3 regions of the Butyricicoccus pullicaecorum genome follow, and region 3 is predicted to be linked to each of the others. Evidence: predicted binding sites of a transcription regulator. Region 3 holds the regulator's gene; each other region holds the start of a gene.

Region 1 (10,726 bases), on a different contig from region 3:
ACAGCTGGGTGAGCTTGTGGGTCTCAGCCGGTGCGACATTGGACAGAACCGAGATAACGCCCTTGCCGCCCATTGCCATCAGGGGAACGATCTGATCATCGTTGCCCGACCAGAAGTTCATCTCGTCACCGCACAGGTGCATTGCCTCGATCAGTAGAGAGAAATTGCCGCTTGCTTCCTTTGCACCGTTGATGTTGGGATGCTTGGACAGTGCAGCGTAAGTTTCAGCTGCGATGCTCAGGCCGGTACGGCTGGGTACGTTGTACAGGATAACCGGGCAGTCGCTGCAATCTGCGATTGCCTCAAAATGTGCGATCAGACCGCGCTGGGTGGTTTTGTTGTAGTACGGGGTAACCGACAGAACGGCGTCTGCACCCGAAGCCGCAGCCTCACGGGTCAGCTCGATGGCAGCCGCGGTATCGTTGGAGCCGGCACCGGCAACAACCGGAACGCGGCCTGCAATGTAAGAGCAGCCGAAGTCGACGACCTCTGCATGCTCCTTGAGGGTCATGGCAGAGGACTCGCCGGTGGTACCGACAATGACGATTGCATCGGTACCATGCTCGATCTGATGATCGATGATCTTCTTGAATTCGTCATAGTTTACATCGCCGGAAGCGGTAAACGGGGTGACGATTGCAACAGCGGCACCGGTAAATACAGGCTTTTTCATAGTAAACTTGTTTCCTCCTTGCCGATTAGTCCAGATAACCCTCGGCGCACAGCAGCTCAGCCATCAGAACCGCACCACCTGCTGCGCCGCGCAGGGTATTGTGCGACAGGCTGACAAACTTGTAATCGAATACGGAATCCTCACGCAGACGGCCGACCGAAACGCCCATGCCGCCCTCAAGATCGCGGTCGAGCTTGGTCTGAGGACGATTGTCTTCCTCAAAGTAGGTCAGGAAGTGCTCGGGAGCAGAAGGCAGCTTGAGCTCCTGTGCACGGCCGGAGAATGCACGCCACTTGGCGATGATCTCTTCCTTGGAAGCCTTGTTCTTGAGCTTTACGAAGACAGCTGCCATGTGACCATCGGCAACCGGTACACGCAGGCACTGTGCGGTGATCTTGGGAGAAACTGCGGGCTCGATGTGGTCGCCCTCGATGTGACCCCAAACCTTCATCGGCTCAACCTCGGACTTTTCTTCCTCGCCGCCGATGTAGGGGATGACGTTGTCGATCATTTCCGGCCAAGTGTCGAAGGTCTTGCCGGCACCGGAGATTGCCTGGTAGGTGCAGACAGCGACTTCCTCTACGCCCAGATCCCAGATGGCCGACAGTGCGGGAACGTAGCTCTGAATGGAGCAGTTAGACTTAACTGCGATAAAACCGCGCTTGGTGCCCAGACGCTTTCTCTGTGCCTCGATGATCTTGGCGTGGTCAGCGTTGATCTCGGGGATAATCATGGGAACGTCGGGAGTCAGGCGGTTTGCGCTGTTGTTGGAGATAACCGGGCACTCGAGCTTTGCATAGCGCTCTTCCAGTGCACGAATCTCATCCTTCTTCATATCAACGGCACAGAAGATGAAATCGACCTTAGAAGCGAGAAGCTCTGCGTCCTCGGTTGCATCCAGAAGAACCATATCCTTCATGGACTCGGGGATGGGACGGGTCATCTTCCAGCGGCCCTCAACGGCCTCTGCATAGGTCTTGCCCTTGTTGCGGCCGGAAGCTGCGAGAGCTACGACGTGGAACCAGGGATGATTTTCCAAAAGGAGAGAGAAACGCTGACCGACCATGCCGGTTGCGCCCACAATGCCTACCTGATACTGCTTCATGATTACAAGATCCTCCTGTATCTTAACCGTTCACTTGAAATCTCCGACAGATACGAAAAAAACCGGTTGAAAAACCGGTATAGACTCACTATAATGGAAAGACAGGATCATTGTCCTAACTAAACCAAGACAGCACTCCACCGGCACAGCGCGAATCGTTCTATGCAGTGACAGACGACGGGATATTCTCCGCGGCATCCAGGACGGCCGTGCCGTAACGCAGGCTGACCTTCGGCGATGGTCCCTTTTTCGTATGGTCACCGGGGTTACGGCCCCTCCCAGACGATACTGATGAACACCGCGCCTCTATCTGAAGGAAATTTCTTTATTTAGGTAAAGTATAATATGCCTTTATTCTATTGCACAGGATGCGGTTTGTCAAGACGAGATTCATGAAAAAAGGAGGCAGTTCGTATGAAACGTCGATTTGCAGCATTTTTGCTTGCGGGCGTGCTGCTGTGCACACCGGCTTCGGCGGCGGTATCCACTGTACAGAGTCAGACGATTGTACGTGTGGGACTGGCGTATGATACGACAGCAATGACCGCACCACAGCTTCAAAATGTTGACGGTACGGGATATGATATCGACACCATGAACGGTACATCGTTTTCGGCGGTGACCAGCGTGAGCCAGACCCGACTGACGATCAAGCCGCAGGGAACTGGTTTGGCTGTATTGGATACCGATTCCGGACAGGTGCTCTATCAGACGAGCGGGACGACACTTGCCATTTCGCCGCGCGGAACGCTGACCTGGTTTAACAAATATAAGTATCGCGGCGACTTTGTATATACCCGAACGGGCAACGCTGTGACAGTGGTGAACTATGTCGGTTTGGAGGACTATATCAAGGGCGTTATTCCGTATGAGATGTCGGCCAGCTGGCCCAAGGAAGCACTCAAAGCGCAGGCTGTCTGCGCACGGTCATATGCTGACGGACAGATGGACCGCCATAAGAGCCAGGGGTTTGATGTCTGCAACAGCACTCATTGTCAGGTATATAAGGGAGCGAACAGCGCAACCGCAAATTCAGACGCGGCAGTCGATGAGACACAGGGAAAGTATATTTACGAGAATGACAAAAAGGTCGTTGGATATTTCTTCTCGTCGGACGGCGGTGCGACCGAGTCTTCGGTTAACGTCTGGGGCGGTAACTATGCATACCTGACCGGCAAGGTCGACCCGTATGAAAATACGGCTGCGGCATCGAATGGCGTGTGGAGCGTGACGCTGACTGCGGCTGAGGTGCAGTCTAAGCTGCAAAGCGCGGGATATTCGATTGGTACGATACAGTCGGTTCAGGTGACAAAGCGTACCGCAGTGGGCAATGTCAATGAACTCACGATCACCGATACGAGCGGGAAGCAGGTCGTGCTGTCCAAGGATAAATGCCGTACAGTACTGGGACTCAACAGCATTCGCTATACGGTGAACGGTCTGGGTTCTACGCAGGCAGTTACGAATTCTGCGGCAAGTGGACTGTACATAAACGGTACCCGGGCAACCGATGGCAGCTTGTATGCAGTGTCGGGAAATGGCACTGTGTCTGCGATTGGTTCGGCAAACGGCAAGACTGCACTGACCGGAACGGGTACCCAGACCATTACGACGACCACGTCTGGTGGCCAGACAACCATGAATACAGCAGACCCGGCAGCAACCGGAGCGAGCTATACATTCAGCGGAACCGGCTGGGGACATGGTGTTGGTATGAGTCAGTACGGCGCGAAGGCAATGGCTGAACAGGGATATACCTACAATCAGATTTTACAGTTCTACTTTACCGGCGTTACGGTAAAGTAAGGTTTGAGATAGAACGGGAACAAACAGCGAAGGAGGAACCAGGGCGAAACCGCCCGATTTACTATGAAGAAGAGTGATTTTTATTTTGACTTACCCGAGCGATTGATCGCACAGCATCCGATGGAGCAGCGCGACGCATCGCGTATGCTGGTCATGGACCGCAAGACGGGAGAACTGTCGCACAGACATTTCCACGATCTGATTGAATATTTAAAGCCGGGTGACTGCTTGGTTATGAATAACTCGCGCGTCATTCCGGCACGCCTGATGGGACAGGCCGAAGGACGTACCACGCCGATCGAAGTCGTTCTGCTGACCGATCATGGTGACGGTGTGTGGGAATGCCTGACCCGACCGGGTAAGAAGACCCGCGAGGGTGTCAAGCTGTCGTTTGGTGATGGACTGCTGACCGGTGTGGTTGAGTCGGTCAATCCTAAGGATGGCAACCGCATGATTCGCTTCCAGTATGAGGGCGTTTTCCTTGAGCTGCTCGAGCAGCTGGGCACCATGCCGCTGCCGCCCTACATTAAGGAAAAGCTGGATGACCCGGAGCGCTACCAGACCGTTTACTCCAAGACACCGGGCTCGGCAGCAGCGCCGACTGCGGGACTGCATTTTACCCCGGAACTGCTGGATGAAATTCGTGCTAAGGGTGTAAAGACCGCGTTTGTGACTTTGCATGTTGGTTTGGGAACTTTCCGTCCGGTTAAGGAGGAAGAGATTACCGATCATATCATGCACTCTGAGTTCTATACCATGGATGAGGAGACAGCACGTATTATTAACGAGACACACGCGCAGGGACATGATGTATTTGCAGTTGGCACAACCGCATGCCGCACGCTGGAGACCATTGCAGCGGAAGACGGCACGGTACGTGCGCAGTCTGGCTGGACGGATATTTTCATCTATCCGGGATATCGCTTTAAGTGCATCGATCATCTGGTGACCAACTTCCATTTGCCCGAGAGTACGCTTATGATGCTGATTTCGGCTTTTGCCGGACGCGAGCGGGTGCTGGATATGTATAAGACTGCGGTAGAACAGGAGTATCGCTTCTTCTCGTTTGGCGATAGCACGCTGTTTTTGTAAGAGAGTTTCAGATCAAGAGGTGACACAATGGAAATTGGAGCATTTGAGTTAAAGAAAACCGAGGGTAAGGCACGACGTGGTGCGTTTCAGACCGCACACGGCCTGGTGCAGACCCCTGTATTTATGAATGTCGGAACGGCTGGCGCAATCAAGGGTGCGGTTGACGCATTTGACCTGAAGGAACTTGGCTGTCAGGTAGAGCTGTCCAATACTTATCATCTGCATGTACGTCCGGGTGACGCGATTGTAAAGCAGATGGGCGGTCTGCATAAGTTTATGCGCTGGGATGGCCCCATGCTGACCGACTCGGGTGGATTCCAGGTATTCTCGCTGGCTTCGCTGCGCAAGATCCGAGAGGAAGGCGTGACCTTCAACTCGCATGTAGACGGCAGAAAGATTTTTATGGGTCCGGAAGAGAGCATGCGCATCCAGTCTAATCTGGGTTCGGATATCGCGATGGCATTTGACGAGTGCATTGAGAATCCGGCGCCTTATGAGTATGTAAAGGACTCTTGTGCCCGTACCACGCGCTGGCTGGTACGCTGCAAAGAGGAGATGGCACGGCTGAATAGTCTGCCGGATACCGTCAATCCGCATCAGCTACTGTTCGGTATCAACCAGGGTGGTACCTATGATGATCTGCGTATCGCACACATGGAGGAGATTGCAAAGCTAGATTTACCCGGATATGCAATCGGTGGTTTGGCAGTCGGTGAGAGCACAGATGTGATGTATCATATTCTGGATGTTGTTCTGCCGCATGCGCCTGAGCATAAGCCGCGTTACCTGATGGGTGTTGGTACACCGTCCAATATCATCGAGGGCGTTGCACGCGGCATTGACTTCTTCGACTGCGTCATGCCTACCCGTAATGCACGTCACGGTCACCTGTTTACCTGGGACGGTATTATGAATATCCATAACGCGAAGTACCAGACCGATGACCGTCCGATTGAAGAAGGCTGTCAGTGCCCGACCTGCCGCAAGTTCTCGCGTGCTTATGTCCGTCATCTGCTCAAGGCAGGCGAGATGCTGTCCCAGCGCCTTCTGGTACAGCATAACCTGTGGTTCTATAACAATCTGATGGTTAAGATTCGAGAGGCATTGGATCAGGGAACCTTTGCTGAGTTCCGCGCACAGTACAGCGAGAAGCTGGCTAAGCGTATCTGATTTCAAATATATGACATTCAAGCGGTGCAGATACCTTTTCTGCATCGCTTTTTGTTTGGTCTTTTTTGGAGCGTGGTCCCGTATACTTGGAACGAGAACAAAGGGGGCGTGTCCATGCGGAAGTGTGATAGTTTCATGGGAAGGCTGTTTTTGCTCTGTGTCTCCAACATTGGCCTTCAGCTTTTGGGATTTGTATATCGTATTTTCCTCAGCCGGTTTGCGGGAGCTGAGGGACTGGGTGTTTATCGTCTGGCGTTTTCTGCGTATATTGTCATTCACGCAGCGACACTTTCGGGTGTTACGATGGCATGCACCCGCCTGTCAGCCGAGTGGAGTGCCCAAGGGCGAGCGGGAGCAGTACGACAGCTGGTGTATCGAGCTGCACGTACTTTTTTGTGCTTTTTCCTGTGTGCAGGCACCATCCTGCTCGGATTCCGGGATTGGATCGGCACCGAGTTGCTTGGCGATGGGCGCACGGTAGATGCCATGCCCATTATGCTGGTCTGTATTTTGCTGACCGGCGTTGAGAATATTCTCAAATCCACCATGATCGGCATGAATCGCGTGGATAACGCGGCGGCAAGTGAACTGACCGAACAGATTGTACGCATCGGCGCGACCATTGTGCTGCTGTCTTTTGAGCAGACTGCTGATCTGGGACGCATTGCTGTGCTGATTTTCACCGGCATGGCAATCAGTGAGTGCGTCAGTGCTGCGATGATGGTACACATGTATGGGGGACTGCATTTGCCTGCGCATTGTCCACCGCCAACCGGGAAAGACCCGTTTTGGAAGATTGTCCTGCCGGTCTCGGCCTCAGCGCTTGTGACCAATGGCATTGCGTCTGCCGGTGCGGTCATTCTGCCGACTCGTCTGGTCGCTTCAGGGTTGTCTCGTACCGAAGCCATTTCTGCACTGGGTATTGTCTCGGGCATCGCATCTCCCATCATGTTTTTGCCGATCGCGCTGCTGGCATCCTTGTGCACGGTAGCCATGCCTCAGGCCAGTCGATACGCCTCCAAGCACAATCAAAGCAGATTGCAGCATTTTACCTCACAGAGTTTGTTCGCGACCGGCATCGTGGGCATTCCGGCAACCGCACTCTTGCTGCCGCTTGCCCCGGTTATCGCCCGACTGTTTTTTTATCGAGCTGTTCCCACCGGGTATTTTTGGCTCATCGGTCTGTCTGCAATCTTTTGCTATTACCAGATGATTACTGGCTGTCTGCTCAACGGCATCGGACGACAACAGTTTACGGTCATGAGCGCATTGTCCGGTGAAGCACTTCAACTGATTTTGGTATATCTCATGGCAGGACAGCCGCATTTGCGTGTGTATGGCTATCTGATTGCCCAGTGCATCGCGCCGATCTATGTGGTTTTGTGCAACCTGATTCGATTGGTTTCTTGCGGCGCTCTGGTCATCCGCCTCCAGCGCTTTTTGGGTGCACCGCTGCTATGTGGGTTTGCGGTATGGCTGTGGACGCGGATTTTCTATTCGTTCTTTGTCGGTTGGCTGGGCGGCCAGTGGATGGGACTGTGCTGTGCGGTGGTATGTTCGATCGCGCTGTATCTGTGCTTTCTGCGGCTGTTTGACATCAAAATCGAAAAATACCTGTCCGTTCGCGGGCGTCCGATGCATGATTTGATGCTGTTCTATTGACTTTTTGGCAGAAACAAGGTATTATGAGGTCAGAAAAAGTGATTGGCTCCTGTCTCAGGACAGGAGCCTTTCTTTTGCAGAATGCTCGCTGTTTTAGATGTTGAGGTGGAAAGATGAAATTAGAGTTTTGTTGTCCGACGCTGTTCGGATTGGAAGGAATCGTTGCCGATGAACTGCGTTTTGGCGGTAAGCTGACCGATGTACGCGCGGAAAACGGCCGCGTCCTGTTTACCGGCGATGAGGATACGCTGATCTGGGCAAATATGAATCTGCGCTGCGCCGAGCGCGTGCTGATTCGTCTGGCAGCTTTCCGGGCGGATACGTTTGACCAGCTGTTTGAAGGCGTCAAGGCAATTCCGTGGGAGGATTTTCTGCCGGTAGATGCGGCATTTCCGGTTAAGGGACATGCACTGGATTCCAAACTGCACAGTGTGCCCGACTGTCAGAAGATCATCAAGAAAGCGATTGTCACCCGACTGGGTGGACATTATGGCGTGAGCTGGTTTGAGGAAAAGGGTGTCCGCTGTCAGGTGCAGTTTTCGATCATGCACGATATGGCAGAAATCTATCTGGATACCTCGGGCTCGGGACTGCACAAGCGTGGTTATCGTGCCAATGCCAATGCGGCACCGCTGCGTGAGACGCTGGCAGCAGCGATGGTCAAGCTGGCGCGTTGGCGCGGCCGCGATGCGCTGATCGACCCGTTCTGTGGTTCGGGCACGATTGCCATTGAGGCAGCCATGATTGCGCTCAATCGTGCACCCGGACTCATGCGCACTTACGATGCGGAGAAGTGGTCCTGGGTTGGAGATGCACGCTGGAAGGCAGCGCGTGAACAGGCGATTGCAGCGGTGCGTACCGATCTGACGCTGGACATGTGCGGCAGTGATATTGACCCGGCGTGCGTGGTGCTGGCACAGGAAAATGCCAAGAAGGCAGGCGTCGGACATTTTATCCGCTTTGAGCAGGCAGACGCAGCCAAGCGAGTGTATCCGCAGTCCGGTGTCCTGTTTGCCAATCCGCCGTATGGCGAGCGCCTGATGGACCGCGAGAGTGCGCAGGCGATTTACCATGCAGTTGGCCGTGCGGTCGGAAAGAGTGAACTGCGCCAGTATTACCTGACATCCGACCCGGAATTCGAGCGTTTTTATGGATACCAGGCGGACAAGCGCCGCAAGCTGTATAACGGCATGATTAAATGTGATCTGTATATGTATTTCCGTCCACAGGAGGCGCGCCGACCGTTTGGCAGGAGAGACAGCAAAGTGCCAAACTCCGGAAAGCGGGAACGTCGATAAGCATTCATAAATTTTTCACAAATTTTTTGTTAGATTCTTCAAAAAACCACTTGCGTTTCCAGTATACTTGATGTATCATAATAACCGGATTAGCACTCTGACGTTTTGAGTGCTAAGTGATTTTGTATTCTAATCTTTTAGGAGGAATAGATTATGACTTTGAAGCCCCTTTCTGACCGCGTTGTCATCAAGATGGTCGAAGCAGAAGAGACCACTGCAAGCGGTATTATCCTGACCGGTTCCGCAAAGGAAAAGCCCCAGGTAGCTGAGGTTCTGGCGGTTGGCCCCGGCGGCATCGTTGACGGCAAGGAAGTTGTCATGCAGGTAAAGGTTGGCGATAAGGTAATCACCAGCAAGTACTCCGGCACCGAAGTCAAGATTGACGGCGAAGACCTGATCGTTGTCCGTCAGGGTGACATTCTGGCTGTTGTTGAGTAAGCGTATTCCATTTGATTATTTGTTTGATATTGTAAGGAGTAATTGAGTTATGGCGAAGCAGATTCAGTTTGGCGAAGAAGCACGCAAGTCTCTGATGAATGGTATCGACCAGCTGGCCGACACCGTTAAGGTTACTATGGGTCCCAAGGGCCGCAATGTTGTTCTGGCAAAGAAGTTCGGCGCTCCGTTGATCACCAATGACGGTGTCACCATTGCAAAGGACATCGAGCTGGACGATCCGTTTGAGAACATGGGTGCACAGCTGGTTAAGGAAGTTGCAACCAAGACCAACGACGTTGCAGGCGACGGTACCACCACCGCTACCATGCTGGCACAGGCATTTGTACACGAGGGCCTGAAGAACCTGGCTGCTGGTGCAAATCCGATGGTCATGCGTAAGGGCATGAACAAGGCTGTTGAGACCGCTGTTAAGGCAATCGCTGAGCAGTCCAAGAAGGTAGACGGCGCAGCTGATATCGCACGTGTTGCAGCTGTTTCTTCTGGCAACGACGAGATCGGCAAGCTGATCTCCGAGGCAATGGAGAAGGTTTCCACCGACGGCGTTATCACCGTTGAGGAGTCCAAGACCGCAGAGACCTACTCTGAGGTTGTTGAGGGTATGCAGTTTGACCGCGGTTACGTTACTCCCTACATGGTAACCGATACCGAGAAGATGGAAGCTGTTCTGGACGACGCACTGGTACTGATCACCGACAAGAAGATTTCGGTTATCGCTGACCTGCTGCCCATCCTGGAGCAGATCGTAAAGATGGGCCGCAAGCTGCTCATCATTGCAGAGGACATCGAGGGCGAGGCTCTGTCCACCCTGATCGTAAACCGTCTGCGCGGCACCTTTACCTGCGTTGCAGTTAAGGCTCCGGGCTTTGGCGATCGCCGCAAGGATATGCTGCAGGATATCGCAATCCTGACTGGCGGTACTGTAATCTCTGAGGACATCGGCATCGAGCTCAAGGACGCGACTCTGGAGATGCTGGGTCAGGCTCGTCAGGTTAAGGTCAACAAGGAGACCACTACCATCGTTGACGGCGCTGGCGATTCTGAGGCGATCAAGGCTCGCGTTACAACCATCCGCAATGCAATCGAGAAGACCACCTCTGACTTCGACCGTGAGAAGCTGCAGGAGCGTCTGGCTAAGCTGGCAGGCGGCGTAGCAGTCATCAAGGTTGGCGCTGCAACCGAGGTTGAGATGAAGGAAATGAAGCTGCGCATTGAGGACGCACTGAATGCAACCCGTGCAGCAGTTGAGGAAGGCATCGTTGCAGGCGGCGGTACCGCATACGTCAACGCAATCCCGGCAGTTGAGAAGCTGCTGAGCGAGGTTGAGGGCGACGAGAAGACCGGCGTACAGATCATCATGCGTGGTCTGGAAGCACCGGTTAAGCAGATCGCTGCAAACGCTGGTGTAGACGGTGCAGTTGTACTCGATCGCATCAAGAATTCTGGTAAGGTTGGCTTCGGCTT
Region 2 (10,726 bases), on a different contig from region 3:
TTCGATAGGGGATATACGTGCGTCAAAAGCGGCGTCACATCAATTTCACCGCGTGCAATATGCTCTAAAATAACCGGACAGTCCGAGGCATCTACGCCACCCGTCTTGAAAACCAGATTTTTTCCATACATATCGGGCAGCGGCAGCATCTGAGCTTCATCATACATTGCGACAACACACACTACCGCATTGGGACGTGCTATCTTCCACGCAGTCTGAAACGTATCCTTCGCTCCCGCAACTTCTAAAACAACATCAGCCCCACGTCCATCGGTCAGACTGTGCAGAAGGGAAGTCGGGTCTTCCTTGGTCGGATCAATCACAAAATCCGCTCCCATTTGTTTTGCCAGCTGTAAACGCTCGGTATCAGGATCTATAACAACAATATGTCCCGGGTGATAGAGGCGTACACATTGCAGCGTACACAAGCTGGTCGGGCCTGCGCCCAGAATTGCAACTGTATCACCTGACTGAATTTCACTGATTTTTGCCGCCCAGTAGCCAGTTGCCAGCAAATCTCCTGTAAATAAGACCTGCTCATCGGTCAAGCCATCGGGGATGTGATTTAATCCGTTCTGTGCAAACGGAACACGAACATAGGCCGCCTGTCCGCCGTCAATCCGGCATCCCAGAGCCCAGCCGCCGTGCGGATCGGTGCAATTATTAACCCAACCTCTTTGGCAGAAAAAACACTCTCCACAGAACGTCTCTACATTGACCGTAACACGATCACCAACCGAAAATCCTGTAACGCCCGCACCCAGCTGATCGATGACACCCACGATCTCATGTCCAACAATGGTGCCTGGCACTGCGCGCGGTACACTGCCATGTTTAATGTGCAGATCGCTCGTACAAATTGACGCCAAAGTGACACGTATAATTGCGTCGGTCTCGCTTTGCAGATGAGGAATCGGTCGCTCTTCCAAACCGAATTTTCCCGGTGCCTGAAATACAACAGCCTGCATAGTTTGCTGACTCATATCATAACCCTCCCATCTATATAACTCTATTATCACACACATGACGCCCAAAGGGAAGATTGTTATATTTTATTTACAATTTAGATGTACAATTTTATGGGAGAAATGATACAATAACATATAATGGTTTGCTCCATTCATATAGAAAGGAAATCAGGTGAGCAAAAATGGATTTTAATCGTAAAAACATGCAGCATCTCATGTTTTTGATTGCCTTTGGCATCATTTTATTTTTAGGTCTGCAAAATATCAGCGTATGGACAGGAACTATCAGCACCATATTTCGGTTTTTGATGCCCTTTTTGATTGGGTGTACCATCGCATTTATCATCAATGTACCAATGCGGGCAATCGAACATACGCTATTCACAGATAAAGTCACAAGAAACCATTCTATTCTTCGCAAATTACATCGCCCCATCAGCCTTCTGATCACACTCATGCTGATCGTTGGCATCATTACCCTGATGGTTTTCATTGTGGCACCTCAAATCGCAAACTCGATCGGCACACTCAGCGCCTCTATGCCGGGATTTATTGCCCAGATTACAAAATGGGGAAATGATCTGATCGAACGCTATCCGGCAATCACCGATTATGTAAACAGTTCAATTGATACACTGCGTCAAATCAACTGGACGGAACAGCTGCAAAATCTTCTGGATTTCCTCAAAAACGGTAATCTTTTGGATAATACGTTCTCTGTTGCATCCTCCATTATCGGCGGCATGACAAATGCCGTTATTGGATTGATCTTTGCATTTTATCTGCTGCTGCAAAAAGAAAAGCTTGCTGCACAGTGCAAAAAGATCATGTATGCCTGGTTCCCGGAGCACCCTGTAGATACTGCATTGAATATCCTGCGTCTGACCCAGCGTACATTCTCCAATTTTATTTCTGGTCAATGTTTAGAAGCATGCATTCTGGGTATGCTGTTCTTCGTCTCCATGTCGATCTTCCATTTTCCCTATGCAGCTGTCACTAGCGTTGTCATTGCCTTCACGGCACTCATTCCGATCTTCGGCGCATTCTTTGGCTGCTTTATCGGTGCATTCCTCATTCTGATTGCCAATCCCATGCAGGCTTTGTGGTTTATCATCCTGTTTTTGGTCCTGCAGCAGATTGAAGGCAATCTCATCTATCCGCATGTTGTGGGAAGCTCGGTTGGTCTGCCGTCCATTTGGGTTCTGGTCGCTGTGACCACAGGTGCCAGCACCATGGGTATTCTGGGCATGCTGATCAATATTCCGCTGTTTTCGGTCATCTATGCACTCATTCGCCGCTATACCTACAATCGTTTGGCCAAGCGAAAAGTACCACAGGACAAGCTGCGGTGAGTTCTTGAACTTTCTGTGAAAAGATAATATGGGCTCTTGATTTTTATGTGCATTGGGATTATCATAATATCGTTAGCACTCGAGGTGTCAGAGTGCTAAACCCATTTATTTTATTTACATCACAGAGGTGTTTTTCATTATGGAAAAGAAACAGTTCCAAGCTGAGTCGAAAAGACTGCTCGATTTGATGATCCACTCGATCTATTCTCACAAGGATATTTTCCTGCGCGAGTTGATCTCGAATGCTTCGGACGCGACCGATAAGCTGTATTATCATGCAATGCAGCAGGGACAGACCGGTATCCTGCGCGATAATCTGCCCATTACTATTACCATCGATAAAGATGCCCGCACATTGACCGTATCTGACCACGGCTGCGGCATGTCGGTTGCAGAGATGGAAGAAAATCTGGGTACCATTGCGCATTCTGGTTCCTTGCAGTTTAAGCAGCAGAATGACAAGCAGGACGATATCGATATTATCGGTCAGTTCGGCGTTGGCTTCTATGCTGCATTCATGGTTGCATCCAAGGTTGAAGTTGTCTCCCGTGCACAGGGCGCTGATACTGCAAACCGCTGGGTTTCCGACGGTGCCGATGGATACACCATTGAACCCGCAGAGCGTGCTGAAGTTGGTACCGATATCATTTTGACCCTGATGCCGGACAATGAAGGGGACAAGTACAGTGAGTTCCTCGAGCCTTACCGCATTCAGGAGCTGGTAAAGAAGTATTCTGATTACATTCGTTATCCCATTCAGATGGAAATGCCGCGTTCGCGCCAGAAGGAAGGCTGCGATCCGGAAAAGCCGGAATGGGAAGAATACATGGAACTGACCACGCTCAACTCCATGATTCCGTTGTGGCGCAAGTCCAAGTCCGAACTGAAGGATGAGGACTATAACCAGTTCTACAAGCAGAAGTTCTTTGATTATCAAGACCCGATTCACCATATTCACATGTATACCGAGGGTTCGGTTACCTATCATGCGCTGCTGTATATCCCCAGCCATGCACCTATGAACTATTACACCAAGGACTACGAAAAGGGCTTGGCTCTGTACTCTAACGGTGTGCTGATTATGGACAAGTGTGCCGATCTGCTGCCCGATTACTTCAGCTTCGTTCGCGGTCTGGTCGACTCGGCCGATCTGTCGCTGAACATTTCCCGTGAGCTGCTTCAGCATGACCGTCACCTCAAGCTCATCGCAGGTGCGCTCGAAAAGAAGATCAAGAACGAGCTTGCATCTATGATGAAGAACAAGCGCGAGGACTACGAAAAGTTCTTCCAGGCCTTTGGCTTGCAGCTCAAGTATGGCGCATACATGGATTATGGCATGCACAAGGATTTGCTCCAGGATCTTCTGATGTATCATACTGCGGATTCGGATAAAATGCTGTCTCTGGCAGAGTACACCGAGCAGATGAAGGAAGAGCAGAAGTATATTTATTACGCATGCGGCGAAACCAAGGCAAAGATCGAGCTGCTGCCGCAGATGGAGCGTCTGCGCGACAAGGGATATCAGGTTCTGTGCCTGACCGACAGCATTGATGAGTTCTGCATGAAGATGATGCATGACTATCAGGGCAAGGAATTCAAATCCATTTCTGACGATGATCTGGATCTGGAAACTCAGGACGAGAAGGAAGAGATTGAAACCCTGACCAAGGAGTATCAGTCTGTTCTGGATACGATGAAGCAGGCACTCGGTGAAAAGGTCACTGCCGTTCAGTTCACCAGCCGTCTGAAGAGCCATCCCTGCTGTCTGACCACCAAGGGTATGCTTTCTCTGGAAATGGAAAAGGTGCTCAATCAGCAGCCTGGTCAGGAGAAAATCCATGCAGAACGTGTTCTGGAACTCAATGCAGAGCATCCGATCTTCCAGAAGCTCAAGACCGCTAACCAAGATACGCTGGCAAAATATGCTGCTGTTCTGTATGCACAGGCACAGCTGATTGAAGGTCTGCCGCTGGAAGACCCGGTTGCTTACGCAAATACCGTCTGCGAACTGTTGGTATAATCACAATTCACGAGAGGTTAGGGACAGGAATTGGATGAGATGAATCAAAAATTACTTTTTATCATAAATCCGCACGCCGGAAAAGGTGCCATCCAAAATTCTGCACTGGGCTGTATCGATATCTTCGTAAAAGCCGGGTTCGACGTTACAGTATATACAACCCAAAAGCCTCTGGACGCTACCAATATTGTCATAGAGCGTGCGGCACAATTTGACCGCATTGTGTGTGCAGGTGGAGATGGAACACTCAACGAAGTTGTGACCGGTCTTCTGCAGCACACCGACCGTATCCCGCTGGGCTATATTCCGGCGGGAACGGTAAATGACTTTGCTTCCAGCTTGGGTATTCCCAAGCATCCGTTGGAAGCCGCACAAATTGCTGCCACCGGCGTGATACGGCAAGTGGACATTGGCCGCTTTGCCGACCGCAATTTTTGCTATATTGCAGCGTTCGGAGCCTTTACCAACGTATCCTATACCACACCGCAAGCACAAAAAAATCTGCTTGGACGAACCGCATATATTTTGGAAGGCATCAAGTCCCTGCCGCATTTAAAACCTTATCATATTCGAATTGAGACTTCCTGTGGACAAAGTCTGGAAGATGAACTCATCTATGGCATGGTCTCCAACGCCACATCCATCGGTGGGTTTAAAGAACTCACGCCGCACGATGTCCGCATGGATGATGGACTGTTTGAGGTTGTATTGATTCGCCAGCCCAAAAATCCGCTGGATTGGCAGACCATCTTTAATGAATTGATGCAATCAAAAGGGGATTCTAAATTCCTCTTGCGCTGCAAGGCATCCAAGCTCCAGATCTTCTCTGACGAAGAGATTCCCTGGACACTGGACGGAGAATTTGGTGGAACGACCAAAAAAGTGGGAATTTCCAACAATTACCGCGCTTTAAGCATTTTAACTGCTCCAAAAACCGTAAAATCGACTGATTGAGCAATCAATCAGTCGATTTTTCTGATTTCATCACGCTTGCAGTTTGCATTTTTGTTTGTTATACTATCGCTATACTTTTAAAAATATAACGAATGAAGGGGCGCGATTTTCCATGAAAAAAAGATTGGCAGTACTGTGTCTTGCAGCGATGACTTTAACCGCTTGCGGCAATAGCAATACGCAGACAGATGATGCTTCGAATGCTGCGGCATCGACCGATCCCACCGAAGTAACCGTATTCGCAGCCGCATCGCTCACAGAATCGCTGAATCAAATTAAGGAAGTCTATGAGTCCGAACATCCGGAAGTAGAGCTGGTATATAATTTTGACTCTTCCGGTACGTTACAGACTCAGATCGAAGAGGGTGCCGTCTGTGATCTGTTCATCTCCGCTGGACAAAAGCAGATGGATGGTCTGGGTGATCTGGTCAAGAGTGACTCTCGTGTAGATCTGCTTGAAAATACCGTCGTTCTGGTTGCGCCCAAGGGTGCGGAAAACGCTCCTGCTTCATTTGAAGATCTGGCAAATGTATCTTCCATCGCACTGGGCAACTCTGACGTTCCGGTTGGACAGTATTCCGAAGAAATCTTAAAGTACATGGGACTGTGGGACGGCCTGAACGCAGACGGCAAGATCACGTTCGGTTCCAATGTAAAGGAAGTTACCTCGCAGGTTGCAGCAGCGGCTGTTGACTGCGGCATTGTTTATCGCACCGATGCTGCCAGCGAACCGGAAATTGAAGTCGTTGCAACTGCACCGGCCGAGTCTTATTCTCCGGCCATCTATCCTGCTGCTGTTTTGACCAATGCGACACAGGCAGAAGAGGCACAGGCATTTCTGGATTACCTCAAGACCGATAAGGCAATGGATGTATTTGCATCGGTCGGCTTCTCGCGTCCGGACGAGGCTTAACACCGTCATCATAAAATAGGGGGAGTGTTCCTTGGATTGGTTTCCATTATGGAACTCGCTGCGCATCGCCGCAGCAGCAACTGTCATCACATTTTTTCTGGGCATTTTTGCCGCATATCTGGTTTGTCATCTGCCGCGCAGTGTAAAAGGAATCTGTGATGTCATTCTGACCATTCCAATGGTTTTACCGCCTACAGTTGTCGGTTTCTTCTTGCTCCGTCTGCTTGGTCCGAAGGGTGTCATTGGTTCGCCACTTTTGGAATGGTTTGATCTTCGAATCATTATGACCTGGCAAGCTGCTATTTTCGCAGTCATCATCGTCACGTTTCCGCTTATGTATCGAACGACGCGCGGTGCGTTTGAAAGCTTTGACCCCAATATTCTGGATGCCGCGCGTACGCTCGGATTATCCGGCCGATATATCTTCTGGCGAATTTTACTGCCGGGATGCAAACAAGGTGTATTTGCCGGCATGATTTTAGCATTTGCACGCGGACTAGGTGAGTATGGCGCAACCAGCATGGTCTCCGGCTACACGCCCGGTCGTACGGCGACCATTTCCACGACCGTATATCAGCTATGGCGCGAGGGAAATACCGATCTCGCATATCGCTGGGTATTTGTCAATCTGGCCATCTCATTTTGCGTACTTATGGCCGTGAATCTCATGGAACGCAAACGGAGGAAGCCATAATGTCAATCTTTGTCGATATCGAAAAAAACTTAGACGGCTTTCGGTTAAATATGCAGCTCGAAGCCGATAACATCCCGATTGCCTTGCTGGGCGCTTCTGGCAGCGGCAAATCCATGACGCTGCGCTGTATCGCGGGTGTGGAAAAACCCGATCGCGGAAAAATCGTAATCGACGGGCAATGTGTATTTGACAGTGAGAAAAAAATCAATCTTCCGCCGCAAGAACGCGGTACCGGATTGCTCTTCCAAAATTATGCACTGTTTCCCACCATGACAGTGCGTCAAAACATTATGTGTGGTGCACGCAGAAGTCGAAAATATACCTGTGTGGATGCGCTGATTCGGCAGTTCGGGCTGGAGAAATTGGACAAACGTCTGCCAAGTGAACTATCCGGCGGACAACAGCAGCGGGTTGCACTCGCTCGTATCCTTGCCAGTCAACCGCGCATTTTGATGTTAGATGAGCCCTTTTCCGCTCTGGATGCCTTTCTGCGCTGGCAAGTCGAGCAGCAAATGTCTGAGGTCATCGAGTCTTTCCCGGGCACTACCATTTTAGTATCGCACAACAGGGAAGAGGCTTATCGCTTGTGTCAAAAGATTGCAGTTGTGCAGGATGGAAAGACACATGGGCTACGCGAAAAACGCGAGCTGTTTTGTCATCCCCAAACGCAAGCAGAGGCACATCTGGTTGGCATGGAAAACGTGCTGGATGCACAACAACAAAGCGATGGCACAATTTATATTCCAGCCTGGAATATCTCGTTCACACCGCAGAATACAGTGCCAAACGTTCGCGCGGTCTCTGTCTCTGCACATGCTTTTACTTTGGAAGAGCCGCCATCAGACTACCTGACGGTGAACGGTTGTATCACACGCATTATGCACGGGCCTACAGATGCCATCGTTTTAATAACCCCACAACAGGGAAGTGGCGTCTTACACTGGCGTACCTGTAACACTTCACTGCAAAGAGATCAATTCATCCGGCTATATTTGCTACTGGATCAAATTCATTTGCTCACTGAATAAAATACGATGTATTGCAAAAGGCCATCATACAGTTTTCTGCTGTGTGATGGCCTTTTTTTCTGATGTTTTCGCTTTTGAATCGCAAAAACGATCAGGATAGATCAATTCATAGCCTTAAAATATGGTTATGAATTCACCTACATCTGCATAATTATATTAGATTTGACACTTTTTCTCTGTATCAGCGGTTGGTGCAAAAACTCATGCAGTCAATGCACTGCTGCGTGCAGGGATTGGCTTCATGCGTACCGATCGTGATGTGATCAAGCGCGCAGTAGTCTGCACCATTTGCATGATTTGCACACTGTTTCACAGTACAACGAATTGCTTTGTTCTCCATATTGGATTACCTCCTTGAAAACTTTATAAAAAGTATGTGTGAAATTGCTATACCATATACATCATGTCTCGGAAAAATTAAATTTCCGCATTGACAAAAATTGTATAAATGGGTATACTATAAACAATAATAATTCTTGTTCGAATGAGAAAGGAGACTTATTATGGCAAACTTAAAGGGAACAAAGACCGAAGCAAACCTGATGGCGGCATTCGCGGGTGAATCCCAGGCACGCAACAAGTACACCTACTACGCTTCCAAGGCGAAGAAGGATGGCTACGAGCAGATCGCACAGCTGTTCCTGGAAACTGCAAACAATGAAAAGGAGCATGCAAAGATCTGGTTCAAGCTTCTGCACGATGGCATTCCTTCTACGGTTGAAAACCTCAAGGATGCAGCTGACGGTGAGAACTACGAATGGACCGACATGTACGCAACCTTTGCAAAGGAAGCTCGTGAAGAAGGCTTCGACGATATCGCATTCCTGTTTGAGCAGGTTGGTGAGATCGAGAAAGAGCACGAAGCACGTTACCGCAAGCTGCTCGCTAACATTGAGGGCGGTCTGGTCTTCTCTCGTGATGGCGACATGATCTGGCAGTGCTCGAACTGCGGCCACATCGTTGTTGGTAAGCAGGCTCCGGAAGTATGCCCCGTTTGCGCACATCCCAAGGCTTATTTCCAGATCAAGGCTGAAAACTATTAAAAAATACTCCGCGTCCAAAGTTTCTCTGCGGACAAGGAAAATATCTTTTTTCGACATCGAAGCAGCGTAGGTTCCTGAGATGAAGTAAAATTCTGGTAGAAATCACAGCGCCCTGTCATCTATGTCACAGGGCGCTTTTATTATGCAAAAAGTGAGGAACTTCGATGGAAAACCGTATGGCAATTTTAGGCATCTTTATCCATGATATCGAGCAGAGCGAGCAAGTCAACGCGTTGCTGCACACTTATGGTCAATATATCATTGGCCGTTTGGGAATTCCGCATCGTGATCGGGAAGTATCCGTCATCTGCGTTGTTTTGGACGCTCCAAACGATATCATCAGTGCATTGGCCGGAAAGCTGGGCCGCCTGCCCGGTGTACAGGCCAAAGCACAATACGGGAAATAAACTTGCTGATTTTTTATTTCTTAGGAGGGTAATATACACATGAAGAAACGTTTGCTTGCACTGGCCGCATTTTTGGCCCTGACGCTGGCTGGATGCGGACAATCCGCACAGCCCCAGCAGGAGGAGGCTTCCACGCCGCCTGCGACAACCGAAGCTACCGAAACCGAAGTCACCGCCGGATACGAAGACGGTCTGGTTACTCAGGTTGCTTCGCTGAAGGGTCCGACTTCTATGGGTCTGTCTGCACTGATGACGTCTGAAAATGAACACTACGAATTCAACATCTACGCAGCCGCAGACGAGATCGTCCCGCTGGTTGTAAAGGGTGAGGTTGATATCGCTCTGGTTCCTGCAAATCTGGCTGCAACGCTGTACCAGAAAACCAATGGCGCAATTGAAGTTGCAAACATCAATACCCTGAGCGTTCTGCAGGTTGTAACTCCCGGTGACGTAGAAATGAGTGACCTGACCGCACTCAAGGGTAAGACCATCTATATGACCGGCAAGGGTACCACACCGGAGGCTTCTCTGCGCTATCTGATCGAAAAGAATGGTATGAGCTGGGATGATATGACCGTAGAGTTTAAGACCGAAGCTACTGAGGTTGTCTCTGCGCTGCAGACCGATCCGACTGCATTTGCGGTCCTGCCTGAGCCGTTTGCAACGGTCGCCATTCAGCAGCTGGACAACAGACACATTGCGCTTAGCCTGGGCGATGAGTGGGATCGTGTATCCGACAACGGCAGCCAGCTTGTGACGGGTGTCACCATCGTGCGCAAGGAGTTTGCAGAGGCACATCCGGCTGCAATGCTTCAGTTTGCAGCAGATGCCGCGGAGTCGGTCGCATACGTCAACGGCCATCCTGAGGGCGCTGCAACCAAGATTGAATCGCTTGATATTGTCAAGGCCCCGATTGCCAAGCTGGCAATTCCGCGCTGCAATCTGGTCTGCATGACCGGCGAAGAAATGCGCACTGCACTTTCCGGATATCTCGATGCACTTTACACCTTCGATCCGCAGATGATCGGTGGAAAGCTGCCGGATGATGCATTCTATGGCGCGTAAACATGTATTGGTAAGACTGACCGTCATCCTTTTTTGGGTGACGGTCTGGTCTGTTTTAGCCGCTTATTTACCGGATGTACTCTTTGCCGGTCCGATTGATACGTTGCGGTGCTTACTGAGGCAGATCCAAACGACAACATTTTGGATCTCTATTCTGCACTCGCTGTGTAAAATCACAATCGGCTTTGTTCTAGCGTTCCTCTTTGGCGCAATGCTGGCAATTGCAGGTTACTACATCCGTCCCATCGGCATCTTGTTGGAACCCGCCATTCAAATCATGAA
Region 3 (10,726 bases):
AAAGCCGCCTTGGCCTGCGCCGTAGTTGGGGTCAACACCGGCGAAGCCGAACTGGTCGTACTTTGCGCGCTTGTCCTTATCGGACAGAACCTCGTAAGCCTCGTTGAGTTCCTTGAACTTTTCAGCCGCTTCCGGATTGTCGCGGTTTAAGTCGGGGTGGTATTTCTTGGCGAGTTTGCGGTGTGCCTTCTTGATCTCGTCATCGGACGCACCCTTTGCCACGCCAAGCACTTCATAATAGTCTCTTTTATCAGCCATGTAGATTTACCTCGCACAGTGGGATAGACAGCGGAAAACGGAAAGGATGTCAGGACATCCTTTCCGCCTTATGTTCCGTGTGTCTTACTTCTCGTCCTTCACTTCGGTGAAGTCAGCGTCCACAAAGTCGCCCTGTGCACCCTGTGCACCGCCGGCCTGCTGGCCGCCCATGTTCGGGTCACCCTGCGGAGCCTGCTGTGCGTAGATCTTCTGCGCGATCTCGCCGAACTTCTTGGACAGGGAGTCGGATGCCATCTTGATCATCTCGGTGTCGGTGCCCTTGAGAGCTTCCTTCACCTTATCGATCTCAGCCTGTACAGCGCTCTTCTCGTCTGCGCTGATCTTGTCGCCAAGCTCGTTCATTGCCTTCTCAGACTGGAATACCAGCTGCTCTGCGCTGTTGCGTGCATCGACTTCTTCCTTGCGCTTCTTGTCCTCAGCAGCGAACTGCTCAGCCTCGCGCATTGCCTTGTCGATCTCTTCCTGGGACAGGTTGGAAGAAGCGGTAATAGTGATCTTCTGCTCCTTGCCGGTGCCCAGATCCTTCGCGGAGACGTTTACGATGCCGTTTGCGTCGATGTCGAAGGTAACCTCGATCTGCGGAACGCCACGGGGAGCCGGAGCGATGCCGTCGAGGGTAAAGCGGCCAAGGGTCTTGTTGCCGGCAGCCATCTCACGCTCGCCCTGCAGGACGTGAATCTCAACAGAGGGCTGGTTGTCAGCTGCGGTGGAGAATACCTGGCTCTTCTTGGTCGGGATGGTGGTGTTGCGCTCGATCAGACGGGTGCATACGCCGCCCAGGGTCTCAATGCCCAGAGACAGCGGGGTAACGTCGAGCAGCAGAACGTCCTTGACTTCGCCGCCCAGGACGCCGCCCTGGATTGCTGCGCCGATTGCAACGCACTCGTCGGGGTTGATGCCCTTGAAGCCTTCCTTGCCGGTGATGTTCTTAACAGCTTCCTGAACAGCCGGGATACGGGAGGAACCGCCAACCAGCAGAACCTTTGCCAGATCGCCGGACTGGAGGCCAGCGTCGCTCATTGCCTGACGAACCGGACCCATGGTTGCCTCAACGAGGTCTGCGGTCAGCTCGTTGAACTTTGCACGGGTCAGGGTCAGCTCGAGGTGCTTCGGACCAGTTGCATCAGCCGTGATGTACGGCTGGTTGATCGAGGTGGAGGTCATGCCGGACAACTCGATCTTTGCCTTCTCAGCAGCTTCCTTCAGGCGCTGCATAGCCATCTTGTCAGCCGACAGGTCGATGCCTTCCTTGTTCTTAAACTCCTGAACCATCCAGTTCATGATGCGCTGGTCGAAGTCGTCGCCGCCCAGGTGGTTGTTACCAGCGGTTGCCAGAACTTCCAGAACGCCGTCGCCGATATCCAGGATGGATACATCGAAGGTACCGCCGCCGAGGTCGTAAACCATGATCTTCTGCTCGGTTTCCTTATCAACGCCGTAAGCCAGTGCAGCAGCGGTCGGCTCGTTGATGATACGCAGAACTTCCAGACCTGCGATCTTACCAGCGTCCTTGGTTGCCTGACGCTGCGAGTCGGTGAAGTATGCCGGAACGGTGATGACAGCCTGAGTAACCGGAGAACCGATGTAAGCCTCTGCGTCAGCCTTCAGCTTCTGCAGAACCATTGCCGAGATCTCCTGGGGAGAATACTGCTTGTCGTCGATGGAAACACGGTAATCCGAGCCCATGTGACGCTTGATCGAGCTGATGGTGCGGTCAGCGTTGGTAACAGCCTGGCGCTTTGCAACCTGGCCAACCATGCGCTCGCCGGTCTTGGAGAAAGCGACAACCGACGGGGTGGTACGAGCGCCTTCAGCGTTTGCGATAACAGTCGGCTCGCCGCCTTCCATAACGGCGACGCAGCTGTTGGTGGTACCTAAGTCAATACCAATAATCTTGCCCATAATTCAAGACTCCTTATCTAATAAAAACAGATGTTTTTTTAACAAATTTTAGTTTGCAACCTTGACCATCGCGTGACGGATGACCTTGTCGCCGAGCTGGAAGCCCTTCTGGAAGACTTCCGCGATGACGTTCTCACCGAACGAGTCGTCATCGATGTGCATGACTGCATTGTGCAGGTTGGGATCGAAAACCGTGCCCGGCTCGGAGACGATCTCGGTGACGCCCAGAGACTGGAAGCTCTCCATCATCTGATTGTAGGTCATCTCGATGCCCTGCTTGTAGGCAGCGTCCTCGGTGGGCTGTGCCAGTGCGCGGGACAGGTTATCGACGGTTGCCAGCAGCGCCTTGACGGCGTAAGCGACGGCCTCTGCATGTACGCTGTCGCGCTCGGCGCGGCTGCGCTTGCGGAAGTTGTCATACTCGGCAGCCATGCGAAGGTAGCGATCATTCAGCTCGTCGTACTGCGTCTGCAGTGCGCTCAGTGCGCTCTCTTCCGTTCCTGCCTGAGTCTCAGCGGTTTCGTCTGCCGCTTCGGTCTGAACGGTCTCCACTTCCTCTTCGGTCTGGAGATTTTCCTTTTCGTTTGCCATTGCAATACCTCGGTTATTTATTTTCGTCGTAGAATGTTTCAGCGATCAGCCGGTTTAAGCCCTTGGCGAAGCCGGACAGCCGTGCGGACAGCGATGCGTAATCCATACGGGTGGGGCCGACGATGCCGATGATGCCCTGACCAATGTCGCCGATTCCATACTTGGCGTAGATCATGCTGGTGTCGGACAGCGGGTTTTCGCCGTTTTCCGAACCGATGAAGATCTGAACGCCGTCGATCTCTTTCTGTAAGGGAATGAGGTGCTTTTTGTCATCGCTCATGTAGGCGAGCAGTGTCTGCGCCTTGCTGGTGTCATGGTATTCGGGGAAGCGCAGCAGCTTGTTTGCGCCCTCGAGGAATACCTTCTGACTGCCCAAGTCTTCGATCAGTTCGGAAATGAACTCGGCGACCGGTGCAAGCAGAGCGGTCAGCCCTGCGGCGCGGCGGACGACGTCGAAGCGCTCGGCGGTGATCTGCGCCATGGGGATGGCGGTCAGCGTCTGGTTGAGCACGTAGGTTAAAAGCTCAGCCTGTTCCTTGGTGACCGGCGCGGCGGTGTGAACGAGTTTGTTCTTGACCACGTTGGCGTCAGTGAGGATGACGATGACGTAGGTGGTGTCGTTGACCGGGATGAGCTCAAACTGCCGAATGGTCACACGCGATAGGTGCGGGGTGACCGCGACGGCGGCGTAATCGGTCAGCGAGGAGATGAGCCGTCCGGCCTCCTGAATCAGGCGGTCGAGTTCCTTTTCTTTGAGGGTCATCAGCGCGGTTTGATCGCTCAGACCGGCGGGGAAGACCTCAGGGCGGCGCATCAGATGATCGACGTAGAAGCGGTAGCCCTTGTGGGAAGGGACGCGTCCGGCGGAGGTGTGCGGCTTTTCGAGGTAGCCCATTTCCTCGAGCTCACTCATCTCGTTGCGGATGGTGGCGGAGGAGAAGGACAGCTCGGGAAGGGCGGCAAGCGCCTTGGAGCCGACCGGCTCGGCCGTGCGGATATATTCGGCAATGATCGCTTTGAGAATTTGCTGTTTGCGTTCGGAAAGCTCCACTTTGCCAATGCTCCTTTATGTCTGATGTTCTTGTTAGCACTCGGTATCTCTGAGTGCTAAACTTAATTTACCACTGCCGCCCCTTCCTGTCAAGGGTATTATGTGAATTATTTGTGAATCTATATGGACAAATCGTAAATGATCGCACGAAGCATGTAAATAATAAGGAAAAGGTCAAAAAAGACCGCCGTTCGGCAGAACCGGACGACAGCGAGAAAAATTAGCGGACGACGCATGTTATTGCCAATCAGCGCAGAGAAATTACGACGGCATACTGGCAGAGTCGGCCCTTGAATTGTGATAAAAACCGCCGTCCGGGGAACCGAACGGCGGCAGGAAAGATACAGGGACGGTTTTTCAAGGCAGTGGTACTGCCGAGCAAACCCGATTTATTTTGCAGTCGCTTCGGTCGAAGGTACTGCCTTGATTGCGATGACTTCACTGCCGTCTTTGAGGGTCAGACGAATCGAACCGTCGGGCAGAGTCTCGCGTGATACGACATCCAGAGAGTTTTCCACATCGATCGGGTCGGTGGAAGCGTCAATGGAAGTGATGGTCACTGTGATTCTGTCATCATCAGCGCTTTTAGAAATCTCGCTGTTTGCCACAACGGTTGCCGTTTGGCAAACGGCAGCTTGATTCTGCTCGGGAACATTGGTGGCGAAAGCCGAGGTGGTGGTCATTACAACGGCAGCGGTCATCAGGACGCTGATCATAGAACGTTTTTTGAATGTCATAATAGAATAAATCCTTTCTTCTAGGTCGCTGGTTCCGAACGTGTTGTACAGGGGCGCGGTGCGCGGGGTACGGGCGAGGTTGAGCAGAGCACCGGCATAGGCAGCGCGCTGATCGCCGGAAAGGGTGTCCAAAACGGTGGTGTCGCAGGCGCGCTCCAGATCGCGGCCAGCGGCACGGCACATCAGCCATACGAGCGGGTTGAACCAATGCACACAGCGGACAACCTGAAACAAGAGCTTGCGCAGGCAGTCCAGACGGCGGATGTGTGCCAGTTCATGCGCCAGCAGGTAGGGCATAGACGCATCTTCTTGGGCCTCCAGATCGACCGGCAGCAAGATGACCGGCCGTATAATCCCAAACGTACAGGGTACGGTAATTGAGGGATGGGTACGCACCGAGACCGGACGACGCAGACCGGCGTTCTGCACAGCTTGTAAGATCGATGGATCACAAACTGGCTGTGCATTGCGGCAGATATGCAGCAGACGAAGGTAGGACAGCGCCAGATGTGTCAGAGCAAACGCGGTACCAATTGCCCATACAACTCCGAAAATAGACATAGGAGACAAGGGATTGACAGCAAAGACAGTAGATTGTGTCAGAGACGTGGACAGGGTGTCGGGCTGTGGTGTATGCGCCAGCAGGCGATAGATGCTGAAAGGCGAGGGGAGATTAAAGGGGATGAAGAGACGTACAAGGGCGGCAATCCAGAGTGCGTCCAGACAGCCGGAAGGCAGTCGGCGGACACGGCGCAGCAATAGGATGACTGCAATCAGACCGGCAGCAACGCCGCTATTTTGTACAAACTGTATCAGCATAGGCACATCCTTTATTTGAGCGCATCGATCAGACCGCGCAGGCGTTCGATTTCCTCATCGGGAAGCTTCTGGCTGTCACCCAGCAGAGAGGCAACCAGAGAGGACGGAGAGCCGTCGAACAGCTTGTCGACCAGTTCGTGCGCCTCCTGTCGCTGGACTTCCTCGCGTGTGATGCATGCACGACAGCGAAAACCGGGATCTTCGCGCACAGCAGCACCCTTTTCGATGCACTTTTTGAGTACGGTATAGGTGGTGTTTTTGTTCCAGCCCACCGAGTCGGCCAGTGCGCGGGCGATGTCCTTGGCCGGCAGCTCACCGCCCTGCCAGAGCACCTCCATGACCTTGCGTTCGGAATCAAATAGTTTCACTTTCATAAGATGGGGCCTCCTTGGAGTTTTGCGCAAGAGCCGCATCGTCCGACGTCAGGACGGATGCGGATTGCGACGGACTATTGCAATAGTATAGATATAGACTATCACGATAGTCTGACCCGGTCAAGGCCTTTCGGCAAAGTTCACATAAACGACACCAAATGGTCACAATCATAAAAAATGCCGTCCGGGGAACCGGACGGCGGTATGGGTCTGATACAATTCGTGGACAACGCGCTTTAATGGCCTCTGCCGTGCTTGGACACGTACTTGGGCGAGGTCGCACCACACCAGAGCATGCTCACGCTCGCACCGGCGCACAGGGCAATGGGGATGGTGAGCGCCGCGGGCTGATGGACGAGCCATGCGGGCAGGGTGGACAGGAAGGGCTGCAAGATCTGTGCGGCAGTGAACGCCGTGCACACGATGAACAGCAATGCCAGCACAACCAGCATGAGCGCAGGCAGACGGCGCAGACGGTAGTAACGGCAGAATGCACGGGCAAAGGTCAGACCGATGAAGAACAGCAGAACCCATTTGAATACACCGACCGCAGCCAACCCGGCAAGATCGGCGGGCAAACGGGGAAGCAGTGCGCGTGTCCAGAGGAAATATACGATGGTTAGAATCAAATATGCAATCATTTGTACAGATCACCTCACTGAAATCGACGATTTACGACACCTATCATAGCATATTTCACCGCGCTAAACCATCGGGATTTCAGACAAACCCGGACGGGAAACTTGTATGCCCTGCACAAAGGTAATACCATTTTCCTGCGGAAAATACCAAAAAAACCGGCGCGAAAAGCCGCAAATTCGGCATTCCGGGCAGCGGGTAAAGGTGAGAAATTCTTGTGAGAGGCGTTTTTTTCTGATATAATGTATCCTATCTAATAAAGAAGAACATCAGGGCGCGTATCTTTGCGCCCGATCACTTTACATGAAGGAGTATTTGTGTGAAGAAACAAGAAAATATCCGCAATTTTTCCATTATCGCGCACATCGACCACGGTAAATCCACCCTGGCCGACCGCCTGCTCGAACAATGCAAGGCTGTCACCCAGCGTGAGATGGAGGAGCAGCTGCTCGATAATATGGATCTCGAGCGAGAGCGCGGCATTACGATTAAGGCACGCGCGGTGCGCATGGATTACCAGGCGGACGACGGCGAGATCTATCACATGAACCTCATCGACACCCCGGGTCACGTCGACTTTAACTATGAGGTTTCGCGTTCGCTCGCTGCGTGCGAGGGCGCACTGCTGGTCGTAGATGCCGCACAGGGCATCGAGGCGCAGACGCTGGGCAATACCTACCTTGCCCTTGAGGATAATCTGGAGATCGTGCCGGTCATCAACAAGATCGACCTGCCCGCAGCCGATCCCAAGCGCGTCAAGCAGGAGATCGAGGACATCATCGGCATTCCGGCCGAGGATGCACCTGAGATTTCGGCAAAGGTTGGACTGAATATCCACGAGGTGCTCGAGCGCATCGTATCCGACATCCCGGCACCGACCGGCGACCCGGACGCACCGCTGCGTGCGCTGGTCTTTGACAGCCAGTACGACCCGTACAAGGGCGTTATCGTTTATATGCGCTTGATGGACGGTCACATGGAACCGGGCATGAAGGTGCGCATGATGGCGACTGGTGCTGAGTTCCAGGTCATTGAGTGCGGCTATATGCACCCGCTGGGTCTGTCCCCGACACAGGGGCTGTCGGCCGGCGAGGTTGGCTATTTCACGGCATCCATTAAGAATGTAGCAGATACCCGTGTTGGTGATACGGTCACCGGCGTAGAAAATCCGACCCCCGAGGCCCTGCCCGGCTATCGCAAGGCACAGCCCATGGTCTACTGTGGTATCTACACCGAGGACGGTTCCAAGTACCCCGACCTGCGCGACGCGCTGGAAAAGCTCCAGCTCAACGACGCAGCGCTGTCCTTTGAGCCCGAGTCCTCGGTTGCACTGGGATTTGGTTTCCGCTGCGGCTTCCTGGGTATGCTGCACATGGAGATCATTCAGGAACGTCTGGAACGCGAGTTTGACCTCGATCTGGTCACCACGCTGCCTTCGGTTGTCTACGAGATCGTCAAGACCGACGGCACGACCGTTATGATTGACAACCCGCATGAATATCCCGACCCGGCAGTCATCGACGAGGCACGTGAGCCCTTCGTCAAGGCTTCCATCATCACCCCGCAGGAGTTCGTCGGCAATATCATGCCCATGTGTCAGGAGCGCCGCAGCGTATTTAAGGATATGCAGTATCTGGACACCAATCTGGTCGAGCTGCACTACGAAATGCCCATCAACGAGATCATCTATGATTTCTTCGACGCCCTCAAGGCGCGTACCAAGGGTTACGCTTCGCTGGACTATGAGCTGAGCGACTACCGCAAGAGCGATCTGGTCAAGGTCGATATGCTGCTCAACGGCGATCAGGTCGATGCCCTGTCCTTCATCGCGCATCGCGAGAAGGCATACGGCAGAGCACGCCGTATCTGCGAAAAGCTCAAGGAGAATATCCCGCGTCAGCTGTTCGAGATTCCGATTCAGGCAGCCATTGGCGGCAAGGTCATCGCCCGCGAGACCGTCAAGGCTGTGCGTAAGGACGTGCTTGCCAAGTGCTACGGCGGCGATATCACCCGAAAGAAGAAGCTGCTCGAAAAGCAGAAGGAAGGCAAGAAGCGTATGCGCACGCTGGGTACCGTTCAGGTACCGAGCGAGGCGTTTATGGCCGTGCTCAAGCTGGATGAAGAATAATTTCGGACTTTATATCCACGTCCCGTTCTGCGCGTCCAAGTGCCGTTACTGCGATTTTTATTCCTTCGCAGGAAAGCAAAGCCAGATGGATGACTATATCGAGGCATTGTTCTGGCACGCGGACAAGTTTGCACCGCAGTTTGCCGGACGGCAGGCCGATACCGTCTATTTTGGCGGCGGTACGCCCTCGCTTTTGGGCGGAGAGCGCCTGACGCGCATGCTGAACGGCCTGCGTGAGCGATTTGCCATCCTGCCCGATGCTGAGATCACGGTCGAGTGCAACCCGGACTCGATGACCGACGATCTGCTGAGCATGCTCAAAAACGCGGGTGTGAACCGCCTGTCGGTCGGCGTGCAGTCGACACACGATGACGAACTGCGCATGCTGGGCAGACGGCATACCTTTGCCGAGGCACAGAGCGCTATTCGCCGCGCACAGGACGCAGGATTTGACAACATCAGCTTAGACCTGATGTATGGTCTGCCCGGACAGACGCAGGCATATTTTATGCAGTCGGTCGAGGCGCTGCTCGCGCTGTCTCCGGCGCATCTGTCCTGTTACAGCCTGAAGCTGGAACCGGGGACACCGATGGGACGGGAAAATCCGGTTTTACCTGATGGAGACGCACAGGCAGATCTGTATCTCGCCCTGTGTGACCGCCTGCGGCAAGCCGGATTTGAGCACTACGAGATTTCCAACTGGGCACAGCCCGGTCGTGCGTCTCGGCACAACAGCCGCTATTGGACGTTGTCCGACTATCTCGGCCTTGGACCGGGAGCACATTCTTATGTTGCTGGACGGCGCTTTGCCGAACCGTCCTCGTTCACCGCATTCTGCGATCATGCACAGGTTGTGGATGAGGAAGACATTCCAGATTTTTCCCCGCACAGTGAATATATCATGCTGCGCCTGCGCACCGCCGCGGGCGTAGACGTGCAGGACTTTACAACACGCTTCGGACGGGACTTTGCACCCTATGAAGCGCACCTTGCAGCCCTGCAAAGACCGGGTCTGACCGAAAAGACCCAAACCGGATGGCGGCTGACCGAAGCCGGTTTTCTGGTTTCCAATCTCATCATCACCGACGTGCTCAGCGTCGATGATATAGAATAAACGATGGCTATTTTGCCGTCGACGCCCACACTTTTTCATGTATTTGGAGGATATGAAACATGCGTGCAGTCATCACAGTCGTAGGTAAGGACAGAACGGGTATCATTGCCGCGATCTCCCAGAAGTTATCCGACCACAAGGTAAACATTCAGGATATCTCCCAGAACGTTATGGACGAAATGTTCGCCATGGTTATGTTCGTAGATATCACCGCTTGTACGGTTCCGTTTGACGCGCTCTGCGCAGAGCTGGACGGTGTCGGTACCGAGATGGGTATGAAGGTGCACTGTATGCATGAGGATATCTTCAATGCGATGCACCGCATTTAATCGGAAATCAGTTTGAGGTGCAGATAAATGGCAATGATTAACACAAGCGATATTGTAGAGACGATCAAGATGATCGAGGAAGAGCATCTGGACATTCGAACCATCACCATGGGTATTTCGCTCCGTGACCTGGCTTCGGATGATATCAAGGTGCTCAGCGACAAGATTTATGACAAGGTGACCCGCCGTGCCGAGCATCTGGTCGCAACCGGTGAGCAGATCGAGCGCGAGCTGGGTATCCCGATCATCCATAAGCGTATCTCGGTTACCCCGATCGCCATGATCGGCGCAACCACCAACGCAACTAGCTATGTACCGATCGCACAGGCACTCGACCGTGCAGCTTCCACCACCGGTGTCAACTTCGTCGGCGGTTTCTCGGCACTCGTCCAGAAGGGCTTTGCCAAGGGCGACGAGGTACTGATTCAGTCCATTCCGGAAGCACTTGCAACCACCAACTGCGTGTGCTCTTCGGTCAACGTTGCATCCACCAAGGCCGGTATCAACCTCGACGCCATCGAACTGATGGGCCGCATCATCAAGGATACCGCTGAGATCACCAAGGATAACGGCTCGATGGGCTGTGCAAAGCTGGTCGTATTCGCAAACGCAGTCGATGATAACCCGTTCATGGCTGGTGCATTCCACGGTATCGGTGAGCCTGAGACCGTCATCAATGTCGGCGTTTCCGGCCCGGGCGTTGTTCAGGCAGCCATCAAGCGCGCTGGTGACTGCTCGATCGGTGAGGTTGCAGAGATCATCA

Evidence for each region. The regulator HrcA, encoded in region 3, represses chaperone genes, less so after heat shock. The targets are predictions, from matches to a motif close to TGTTAGCACTCNNNNNNNNNGAGTGCTAACA.
Region 1: the regulator HrcA is predicted to act here: its motif matches at 8,894-8,924, upstream of B5F17_RS04500 (co-chaperone GroES).
Region 2: the regulator HrcA is predicted to act here: its motif matches at 2,391-2,421, upstream of htpG (molecular chaperone HtpG).

What each region holds. Positions count from the first base shown of each region.
Region 1 is NZ_NFKK01000003.1:273,287-284,012, reverse strand. It holds gene dapA (4-hydroxy-tetrahydrodipicolinate synthase) at 1-673, opposite strand, end outside; gene asd (aspartate-semialdehyde dehydrogenase) at 699-1,778, opposite strand; lysine riboswitch at 1,901-2,095, opposite strand; gene B5F17_RS04525 (SpoIID/LytB domain-containing protein) at 2,193-3,584, shown strand; gene queA (tRNA preQ1(34) S-adenosylmethionine ribosyltransferase-isomerase QueA) at 3,648-4,676, shown strand; gene tgt (tRNA guanosine(34) transglycosylase Tgt) at 4,704-5,846, shown strand; gene B5F17_RS04510 (MATE family efflux transporter) at 5,961-7,508, shown strand; gene B5F17_RS04505 (THUMP domain-containing class I SAM-dependent RNA methyltransferase) at 7,622-8,806, shown strand; gene B5F17_RS04500 (co-chaperone GroES) at 8,960-9,244, shown strand; gene groL (chaperonin GroEL) at 9,294-10,726, shown strand, end outside.
Region 2 is NZ_NFKK01000003.1:106,805-117,530, forward strand. It holds gene B5F17_RS03685 (alcohol dehydrogenase) at 1-968, opposite strand, end outside; gene B5F17_RS03690 (AI-2E family transporter) at 1,184-2,320, shown strand; gene htpG (molecular chaperone HtpG) at 2,460-4,340, shown strand; gene B5F17_RS03700 (diacylglycerol/lipid kinase family protein) at 4,380-5,294, shown strand; gene modA (molybdate ABC transporter substrate-binding protein) at 5,407-6,207, shown strand; gene modB (molybdate ABC transporter permease subunit) at 6,239-6,901, shown strand; gene B5F17_RS03715 (sulfate/molybdate ABC transporter ATP-binding protein) at 6,901-7,929, shown strand; gene B5F17_RS03720 (DUF1540 domain-containing protein) at 8,111-8,269, opposite strand; gene rbr (rubrerythrin) at 8,433-8,972, shown strand; gene B5F17_RS03730 (TM1266 family iron-only hydrogenase system putative regulator) at 9,137-9,379, shown strand; gene B5F17_RS03735 (ABC transporter substrate-binding protein) at 9,419-10,444, shown strand; gene B5F17_RS03740 (ABC transporter permease) at 10,434-10,726, shown strand, end outside.
Region 3 is NZ_NFKK01000002.1:74,686-85,411, forward strand. It holds gene dnaJ (molecular chaperone DnaJ) at 1-258, opposite strand, end outside; gene dnaK (molecular chaperone DnaK) at 343-2,181, opposite strand; gene grpE (nucleotide exchange factor GrpE) at 2,230-2,772, opposite strand; gene hrcA (heat-inducible transcriptional repressor HrcA) at 2,786-3,823, opposite strand; gene B5F17_RS02075 (M56 family metallopeptidase) at 4,213-5,379, opposite strand; gene B5F17_RS02080 (BlaI/MecI/CopY family transcriptional regulator) at 5,391-5,753, opposite strand; gene B5F17_RS02085 (hypothetical protein) at 5,990-6,394, opposite strand; gene lepA (translation elongation factor 4) at 6,712-8,520, shown strand; gene hemW (radical SAM family heme chaperone HemW) at 8,510-9,634, shown strand; gene B5F17_RS02100 (ACT domain-containing protein) at 9,694-9,963, shown strand; gene B5F17_RS02105 (PFL family protein) at 9,997-10,726, shown strand, end outside.